DNA from 3 places in the Nocardiopsis sp. LOL_012 genome. Region 1 is predicted to be linked to each of the others. Evidence: predicted binding sites of a transcription regulator. Region 1 holds the regulator's gene; each other region holds the start of a gene.

What was found. The regulator LexA, encoded in region 1, represses DNA repair genes until DNA is damaged. The targets are predictions, from matches to a motif close to TCGAACANNTGTTCGA.
Region 2: the regulator LexA is predicted to act here: its motif matches at 1,535-1,550, upstream of uvrA (excinuclease ABC subunit UvrA).
Region 3: the regulator LexA is predicted to act here: its motif matches at 1,702-1,717, upstream of ACFHWE_RS20260 (DUF6504 family protein).

The regions. Positions count from the first base shown of each region.
Region 1 is NZ_JBHMIV010000002.1:63,635-66,873, reverse strand. It holds gene nrdR (transcriptional regulator NrdR) at 1-346, opposite strand, end outside; gene lexA (transcriptional repressor LexA) at 938-1,651, shown strand; gene ACFHWE_RS01670 (alpha/beta fold hydrolase) at 1,760-2,818, shown strand; gene ACFHWE_RS01665 (hypothetical protein) at 2,940-3,239, opposite strand, start outside.
Region 2 is NZ_JBHMIV010000018.1:90,017-93,255, reverse strand. It holds gene ACFHWE_RS13825 (glycosyltransferase family 4 protein) at 1-186, shown strand, start outside; gene ACFHWE_RS13820 (TerC family protein) at 462-1,487, shown strand; gene uvrA (excinuclease ABC subunit UvrA) at 1,791-3,239, shown strand, end outside.
Region 3 is NZ_JBHMIV010000038.1:41,530-44,768, forward strand. It holds gene cobT (nicotinate-nucleotide--dimethylbenzimidazole phosphoribosyltransferase) at 1-521, opposite strand, end outside; gene ACFHWE_RS20255 (GNAT family N-acetyltransferase) at 768-1,346, shown strand; gene ACFHWE_RS20260 (DUF6504 family protein) at 1,360-1,629, opposite strand; gene ACFHWE_RS20265 (serine/threonine-protein kinase) at 1,865-3,239, shown strand, end outside.

The DNA.
Region 1 (3,239 bases):
GCTCGCGCATCGGGCCGAGGATAGCCAGGCCGATCTCGTGGGCGGGGACCTCGGCCAGGCCGCGGCTGCGGATCTCCTCCTCCACACGCTGCCCGAGCTGGGCCAGCGCGTCCTCGGAGACGGGACGCCCCTGGCAGGCCCTGCGCACCCCGGCGATGACCTTGGTGCGGCTGAAGGGCTCGGTGACGCCGGAACGCTTGGCGACCATCAGGAGCACGGTCTCCTGTGTGGTGAACCGGCGCTCACACTCGGGGCACGACCTGCGGCGCCGGATGGCCGCGCCGTCGTCGGTGGACCTGCTGTCGATCACCCGCGTGTCCGGATGGCGGCAGAACGGACAATGCACCCCTGATCACCTGATCCCCTCGCCATGCGTACACCTCATGAGACCACTAAACCACAACTTCTGGGACAATGCCTCGATCGCCACACCCAGATGTAGTGGTCGAACACCAGTGCCCCCGATTCACGCCCCGCACCGCACCCGTGGGAGCGAAGCGGAAGGGGGCAGCCCCTCGGAAGCGGAGTGGAACGTCCGAAACCGCCGTTCAGGATACCGTCGACGCCCATGCCACGAGATCCACCCCAAGGCCCCGCAGAACGCCGGGAAGCGCCGCACCACAAGGGTTTCCGGGCTCCGTCGCAGGCCCTCGCCGACGCCCCGCCCACACGGCCCCACCACGAGTTCCCGCGTTCCCAGGACAGCGGTACGGGTACACGTGTACACGTGTAAGCGAGAGGAACGGGACAGGTCAGTTCAGGCCATTCCCTGACCTCGAACGCTTGTTTGATATCACCGTCTGCAACGACTAACGTTGATGTTGATTTCACTCCGGTTTCACCCCGCCCCGGCACCACATCCGGCGCGATCACGAACCGGTGGCGGCACTCACGCAAGCAGGCCCACGACCCAACCGAACACCGAGGAGGCCCGGCCGTGCCGGAGGAGAATCCCGGAACCACCACCGTCCTCTCACCCACGGGAGAGGACAGCGAGACGACGCCCGCAGCCCCCAAACTCACCGCGCGTCAGCAGAGCGTGCTGAACTGCATCCAGCGCTATGTCCGTGAACGCGGATTCCCTCCGTCGATAAGGGAGATCGGCGACGCGGTCGGCCTGTCCAGCCCGTCCAGTGTGGCGCACCAACTCAAGGTGCTCCAGCGCAAGGGGTACCTGCACCGCGACCAGAACCGCCCCCGCGCCGTCGAACTGCGCACCCCGGGCCGCTCCGGAGCGACGCACTTCGACCCCGAGGCTCTGGGGGCGGACCCGCGCGCCGCCTCAGTACCGCTGGTGGGCCGGATCGCGGCCGGCGGCCCGATCCTGGCCGACGAGTCGGTGGAGGAGGTGCTCTCCCTGCCCCGCCAACTGGTCGGCGAGGGGAAGCTGTTCATGCTCACCGTCGTCGGCGACTCGATGGTGGACGCCGCCATCACCGAGGGCGACATGGTGGTGGTCCGCCAGCAGCCGCAGGCCGACAACGGTGACATCGTCGCCGCGCTGCTGGATGAGGAGGCGACCGTGAAGGTCCTGCGCCGCGAGGACGACGGACACGTGTGGCTCATGCCCCGCAACAGCGCCTACCAGCCCATCAACGGTGATCGCGCCACCATCCTCGGCAAGGTCGTCGCGGTCATGCGCCGCGTGTGAGCATCGGTCTCGGCGTCCCCGCCCCCTGGGGGCGCCCCAGGACCGTCCGAGGGCACAGCGCCCGCCCTGGGGCGCATCCCCTGGCGGACACGCCCTAAGGTGAGGGCTGTGTCCACACCAGCACCCGCCTCCGCCCGGCTGCGCGTCCTGACCGCGGCCGCCGCCGTCCTGCTGTTCACCTCGGCCTGCACCGCGGAGGAACGGTCGGCACCGTCCCCGGGGGTCGACGGCCGAACGCGAGACCTGTCCTTCTCCGTGGACGGCGGCGCCGTGTTCGCCACCTTCACCGCCCCCGACAGCACGGTGGGTACGGTGCCCGGCGCCCTCATCATCTCCGGCAGCGGCGGAACGGACCGTGACGGCAACGCCGAGGTCCGCCCCGACGCGGACACCAACCTCAACTTCTCCCGGGTCCTGGCCGAGGCCGGTGTGGCCTCGCTGCGCTACGACAAGCTGGGCAGCGGAGAGACCGGGTTGGGCGGCCTGGACCCGGACGCCGAGGTGGACCCGGAGGTCTTCGACCGGCAGATGACCGCCGCCTACGAGGAACTCCTCGCCCAGCCGGAGGTGGACCCCGAGCGCACGGTGATCGTCGGGCACAGCGAGGGCTCCCTGTACGCCCTGCGCGCACACGAACTCCTGGAGGGGTCCCCCGCGCTGGTTCTGGCCGCCCCGCCGGGCACCCGCATGCTGGACGTCATCGACCGCCAGCTCACCGAGCAGGTCCGCCGGGCCGAGGCCTCCGGGCGGCTCGGCGGGTCCGAGGCCGTCGACACGCTCTCCTACGCGCGCGCGGCGCGGGCCGCCCTGCGCGGCGGCCGGGATCTGCCCGAGGACGCCGGCGGGCTCACGGGGATCTTCTCCGAGAACAACGTCGGCTTCCTGCGCTGGATCGACGCCTTCGACCCGGTGGATCTGGCCCGGGACCTGCCTGCGGACACCCCGGTCCTGGTGCTGTGGGGCGAGGAGGACGCCCAGATCAGTCGGGATGAGGTCGACCGCCTCATGACAGGACTCAGCGACGCCGAGCGCGTCGATGTTCCGGGCGCCGACCACATCTTCCGGGAGTTCGAGGACGGGCCCGGGGCGACCGTCCTGGACGCCGACCGGCCCTTCGCCCCCGAGGTGGCGCCCGCTCTGGAAGGGTTCCTCGACGACGCGTGGTGATACCGCACCGGGCTCCCGAACTCCAGACGTCCGGCTTCAGTCCACGGCCGGTAGCAGCGCGAGGGCGCCCACGAGGTTCTGGAGGTGCCGGAGGCAGGGTCGCGAGGACGCATGAACACTGTCAGCCGGGCAGGGCGGCCACCGCGGCGCGGGCGAGCTCCTCGGCGCCCTCCATCGCCCGTTCCTCGTCCACGGAGTTCCTGACGGCGTAGTCGGCGGCGGCCCCGTAACAGGTCTCCAGGTACAGGTTGGACTCCCGGACACCGACGCACCCGGCGGGGAAGCCCCCGGTCCGGTACCAGGCGGCCGCCTCGTCTCCGAGGTCCGCCACCGGCGCGGCCTGGGGGTTCGAGGTCGTGTGCGCGAAGTTGTCCTCGGCAGTGAGCACACCGCCCGGCCCCGGCGAAGCGACCACCACCAG
Region 2 (3,239 bases), on a different contig from region 1:
GCGGCGCTGATGGTGCCGCCGGAGGACCCGCGGGCCCTGGCCGCGGCGGTCGGGAGGGTACTCGACGACCCCGTCCTGGCTGGGCAGATGCGGGCCCGGTCGACCGCGGCGGCGGGGAAGCTGCCCACGGAGGAGGACGCGGTGGAGGCGGCCGCGGCCGTGTACCGCACGGTGGTGCGCGGCTGAGCCGGCGCCGGGGGAGGGACGTTCCCCCGCGTGTGTCCGACGACTCATTCGGCCGGGTTGCGGTATACGCGACCGCGCGCACCCGGTAGCGTTGGAGGGCACGTGAGGGGAGTATCCCTTTCGCGGCGGTGCCGTCATCACGGAACGCGGTCCGAGGCCGTGTTCCCGGTTCCGTCGGCCCGTGAGCCGGTCGCGGCACGGGCGGGAGAGACCTCCGGTGATTCGCCGTGCGCGCGAGAGCGCTCGCGCGCACCTGACCGGAGGAGAACCCCGCCGTGAACGTCCCCCTGTGGGTATGGGCCGCCACCATCGGTGCCATGGTCGCCATCCTGGTGATCGACCTGGCCATCGTCGACCACCCCTGGAGCAAGAAGAGCGGCCCCAAGGAGTTCGGGGTCCGCCAGGCCGCCTGGTGGGCGGTCTTCTACATCGGCATCGCCATCGTGTTCGGCTTCGGGGTGATGTACTTCGGCGGCACGACGGCGGGCGCGGAGTACTTCGCCGGGTTCGTCACCGAGAAGAGCCTGAGCGTCGACAACCTCTTCGTGTTCTACCTCCTGATGGGGGCCTTCGCCGTCCCCAGGCAGTACCAGCACGAGGTGCTGCTCGTCGGCATCGTCATCGCGCTCGTCATGCGCGGCTTCTTCATCGTCCTGGGCGCGCAGGTGATCAACGCCTGGAGCGAGGTCTTCTACCTGTTCGGCGCCTTCCTGATCTACACCGGATACAAGATCGTCCGGGACCACGTCAAGGGCGAGGACGAGAACCAGGACTTCAGCGAGAACCCGGCTGTGCGCCTGGTCAAGCGCTTCTGGCCCGTCACCGACGACTACCACGGCGCCCACATGACCGTGAGGATCGACGGCAAGCGGCACGTGACCCCGATGCTGCTGGTGATCATCGCCATCGGCGTCGTCGACCTCGTCTTCGCCGTCGACTCCATCCCGGCGATCTTTGGCCTCACCCAGGACGCCTACATCGTCTTCACCGCCAACGCCTTCGCGCTGCTGGGTCTGAGGCAGCTCTACTTCCTGCTGGCCGGGCTCATGGACAAGCTCGCCTACATCAGTTGGGGCCTGTCCGCGATCATGCTCTTCATCGGCGTGAAGATGATCCTGCACGCCCTCCACGAGAACGGCGTGCACGCCCCCGAGATCGGTATCGGCGCATCCCTGACGGTGATCGTGGGCGTCATGGCGGTCACCATCGTCGCCAGCCTGGTCAAGGCGCGTATCGACGACCGGCGCCGCAGGGCCGCCGTTTCCGGCGCGCAGGAGGACTCCTCGGCCGAGCGCTCCTGAGCCGGCGCGGCCCGGCAGAGGGGCAGGGTTCCGCGTGACGGCCGTACTCGAACGCGTGTTCGTCTATAGTGGTGGTGTCCCGGCGCTCCGGGACACCACCGCTTTCCCGATACGGGGGAAAGCGCCGTCGGCGGTCGTTAGTCTGGGCGGACGGGTCGGGGTGCACCTCTTCCGCACCGCCCCGCGCGGCCCCGGCCGCCGGCCCGCACCCCACGCCGTACCGTGCAGTCCGCAGGCGGGTCGGTCGACGCCGCGCGACGAGGCCCGCGTCCTGTGTGCCCGAGCCGAAGGATGTCTCACTCGATGGTCGAACAACTGGTGGTCCGCGGAGCCCGCGAGCACAACCTCAAGGACGTCTCGCTGGACCTGCCGCGCGACGCCATGATCGTGTTCACGGGGCTGTCCGGCTCTGGCAAGTCCTCGCTCGCCTTCGACACGATCTTCGCCGAGGGACAGCGCCGCTACGTCGAGTCCCTGTCGGCCTACGCCCGCCAGTTCCTGGGGCAGATGGACAAGCCGGACGTCGACTTCATCGAGGGCCTCTCGCCCGCGGTCTCCATCGACCAGAAGTCGACCAGCCGCAACCCGCGCTCGACCGTCGGCACCATCACCGAGGTCTACGACTACCTGCGCCTGCTGTGGGCGCGGGTGGGCGTGCCGCACTGCCCCGAGTGCGGCCGCGAGATCGCCGAGCAGACACCGCAGCAGATCGTGGACCGGGTCATGGAGATGGCTGAGGGCACGCGCTTTCAGGTGCTGGCCCCGGTGGTGCGCGGACGCAAGGGCGAGTACGTCGAACTCCTCAAGGACCTCCAGTCCCGGGGGTACACGCGCGCCGTCGTGGACGGCGCCGCCGTCCGCCTCGACGAGGCGCCCAAGCTGGGCCGCTACGACAAGCACGACATCGCCGTCATCGTCGACCGGCTCGCCGTCAAGCCCGCCGCGCACGGGCGCCTCACCGACTCGATCGAGACCGCGCTCAAGCTCGCCGGCGGCACCATCGCCCTGGACTTCGTCGACCTGGACCGCGACGACCCCGAGCGGGAGAAGGTGTTCTCCGAGCACCTGTACTGCCCCTACGACGACCTGTCCTTCGAGCAGCTCGAACCCCGCTCCTTCTCCTTCAACGCCCCCTATGGCGCCTGCCCCGACTGTTCCGGGCTGGGCACCCGCATGGAGGTCGACGCCGACCTGCTGGTCCCCGACCCGGAACGGACCCTGGCCGAGGGCGCCATCGCCCCCTGGTCCGGCGGCTCCACCTCGGAGTACTGGGAGCGCATCCTCACAGCCCTGGGCGAGGCCGTGGGCTTCGATCTGGACACCCCCTGGCAGGACCTGCCCCGCCGTACGCGCAAGGCCATCCTGGAGGGCCACGACACCCAGGTCCACGTCACCTACCGCAACCGCTACGGGCGCAGCCGCTCCTACTACACCGAGTTCCCCGGGGTCGTCCCCTGGGTGCGCAACCGCCACGCCCAGTCGGAGAGCGACACCACCCGTGAGCGCCTCGAAGGCTACATGCGCACCGTGCCCTGCCCCACCTGCGAGGGGACGCGCCTGAAGCCCACCGTGCTCGCCGTGACCGTGGGCGGCAGGTCCATCGCCGAGGTGGCGGACATGCCGCTGAGCGAGAGCGCCGCCTTCCTCGCCGCCTTGGAGCTGTCGGAGCGCGACCTCATCATCGCCGCCCAGGTGCTCAAGGAGATCAACGCCCGCCTTGGCTTCCTGCTCGACGTCGGACTGGACTACCTG
Region 3 (3,239 bases), on a different contig from region 1:
AGGACCTCCTCGGGGGCGACGCCGGCGGAGGTGCCGCCGTCCCCACCCCGTTCGGCCGCCAGGTCGCGGAGCCGCTCGCGCAGCCGGGTGTCCTCGACGAGGATGAAGTCCCAGGCGCGGTCGGCGCTCGGTGCGCGGTGGACGGCCTCCAGAACACGGGTGAGGACGTCGTCGGGGACGGGGTCGGAGCGAAAGCCCGAGCGCACCTCGCGCGCGGTGTCGATGGCCCGGTAGACGGCGGCGCGCTCGGGTTCGCTGAACACCCGGTCCTCGCGGGGCGGCTGCGGCTGCGGCTGCGGCTGCGGCTGCGGCTGCGGCTGCGGGGAAGCTACCGGTTCGAGAGCCTCGGCGGGCTCCGACAGCGGAGCGCCGGAGGGGCCGGTACCGCGGAAGGGGTTGGCCGCCGCGGGACGTGCACGCCGTGCCTCGGTCCCGCGTCCGCTCTCGGGCAGGCCGTCCAGCAGGCCGCCGAAGGCGGTGGACCCGCCCCCCGGGGCGTCCGCGCGGTCGCCGTCGCTCATGAACGCCCCCCTGGTGCGCCTGTACGTGGTTCGTGCTGGTTCGGCATCGACCGGCAAGCGTAGTGCGTGGTGTGCGCGCCTCCCGCACGAGTCCCCCGACTCGTGCTTCTCCGGTCGTGCGCGAACATCATTTCACAATTCGGACAAAGTTCATCTTTACGAAGTAGATCAAAAATGGGACACCTTCTGAACTGCGGTCTTGTAATGTGTGCGGGTCCACCGACCGACCCCGAGGACGACCAGCGCATGCCCGACCGCCCCTCACGGCCGATGATGCCCTCCGTGATCCTGGAGACCGAGCGGCTGCGACTGCGCGCGTTCGTCGACTCCGACATCGACGACGTGTACCTGCTCCAGGCCGACCCTGACTCCCAGAGATGGGTTCCCCTGCCCTGGCCCGGCGCACCCTACACCCGCGCCGACGCCGAGCGCTGGTGCCGCGAGAACGGCCCCGCCCTGCGCACCAGCGGCGGCGGCCAGCACTGGGCCGCCGCAGAGAGGGACACCGGCCGCCTGGTCGGGGCGTTCGGCCTGCTGCGCACGGACTGGCAGGCGATGGCCACCGAACTCGGCTACACGCTCGCCCCCTGGGCGCGCGGCCGCGGCTACGCCACCGAGGCCGCCGTCGCCGTCTCCCTCTGGGCGATCGACCAGGGCTTCCAGCGGGTGGAGCTGAAGGCCGCGACGGCCAACACCGCCTCCCGCAGGGTCGCCGAGCGGTCCGGGTTCACCTTCGAGGGGATCGAACGCAGCGCCATGCCCCTGCACGAGGGCCGCACCGACCTGGCCTGCTACAGCCTCATCCCCGCCGATCTGGAGCGCTGACCACGGCCCGCGCTCAACCGCGGACCCGCGAGAGCATCCAGGTCCCGCTGGCGGTGTCATGGCGCAGTTCGTACACGCCCTGCGCACAGACCGCCCCCGCCTCCACACGCCAGTGGCGCCGCTCTGGCACCCGCGCCTCGTGGACCGGGCTCCAGTCCATGCGCAGGGTCACCCAGTGGTCGAGGATCCTACGCACCCCGTACACACGGCCGTTCCATGTGAATCGCGACGGACGGCCGCCGTCCTCGACGACCGCGACCTCGGCCCCGTAACACCGGTTCACGGCACTCCCCCTCAGTGATCGACGGACCCCACTCCACACACGGGAACCCCCAGGGGAAGGACGGACAGGGATTCGAACGTGTGTTCCAAGAGTAGCGAAAACCCCACGGGCGTGGAACCGTTTCCGCCACATCCGCCCCGGCGCCGCCCCGCACCGCCGCAGGTCCGCCCACGGATCGGCCGTCGGTACCCTGAAGTCCCCCCACCCATCCACACCACGCAAGGAACCCCCAACCGTGACGTCGAACGGGCAGCAGACCGGCAGACCCCTGCAAGCGGGCGACCCGCGCGAACTCGGCGGCTACCGCGTCCTCGGCCGCCTCGGGCAGGGCGGCATGGGCGTCGTGTACCTGGCCGAGGACCCCTCCGGCCGCCCCGTCGCCGTCAAACTCATCCACCCCGGCCTCAGCGACGACGAGGACTTCCGCCGCCGCTTCGCCCGCGAGGTCGACGCCGCCAGGCGCGTCGCGCGCTTCTCCACCGCCGGGGTGATCGACGCCCGGTTGGAGGGCGAACCGCTCTTCATCGTCTCCGAGTACGTCCCCGGCCCCAACCTCGACCAGACGGTCCGCGCCAACGGCCCCATGCACGGCGGCACCCTGGAGGGCCTGGCCGTGGGTGTGGCGGCCGCGCTCACCGCCATCCACGGCTCCAACGTGGTCCACCGCGACCTCAAGCCCTCCAACGTGCTGCTCTCCCCCGTCGGACCCAAGGTCATCGACTTCGGGATCGCCCGCGCCCTCGACGACACCGGCGCCACCCGCACCAGCCAGCTCATCGGCACCCCCGCCTACATGGCACCGGAACTGCTGGCCGGGCAGGCCCCCGCGCCCGCCGCGGACGTCTTCGCCTGGGGCTGCCTGGTCGCCTACGCCGGCCGGGGCAGAGCGCCCTTCGACGCCCCCACCGTGCACGCCGTGCTGCACAACATCGTCAGCACCCCGCCCTCACTGGAGGGGCTGGAGCCAAACCTGCTCGGCCTGGTCGGCGCCGCGCTCGACAAGAACCCCGCCAACCGGCCCACCGCCCAGCAGCTCCTCGCCCGGCTCGTCGGCCAGGAACAGCCCGGGGAGGAGGAGGTGCGCCGCACCATCACCGTCTCCTGGCCCCAGGCCGCCCCCGTCGGCCCGGTGCACGACAGGGCCCGGCTGCCGCCCCCGCCGCCCGACCCCGGCCCCCGGCCCGTACGCAGGCGCAGGCGGCGCCCCGCGCTCCTGCTCTCCCTCGGCGCGGCCGCCGTCGCGCTCACCGTGGCCGCGGCGACGGCGGCGGCCCTGCTCGGCGAGGACCCGCCGCCGACCGACACCGTCTCCCTCTACACCGACGACTTCGCCGACGCGCCCGGCTGGAGCCTCAGGGAATTCGAGCCGGAGGACTCCCTCGACTGGGACGGCTACTGGAGCGGGCGCGGCGTCGTGCTGCGCCTGGACCCCGAGCGCACCTCCGAAACCAGCAGGGGCGAGCTCGTTCCGGGCCTCGGCGAGATGCCGCCCTCGGTGCTCGTACGCACCACGGCGCATGTGGTCGAAGGACCCGCCCAGGCCGTGTTCGGCGTGCGCTGCTGGGACACCGACGGCGAGGAGCAGCGCACCCAGTACGAGGCGCTGCTGC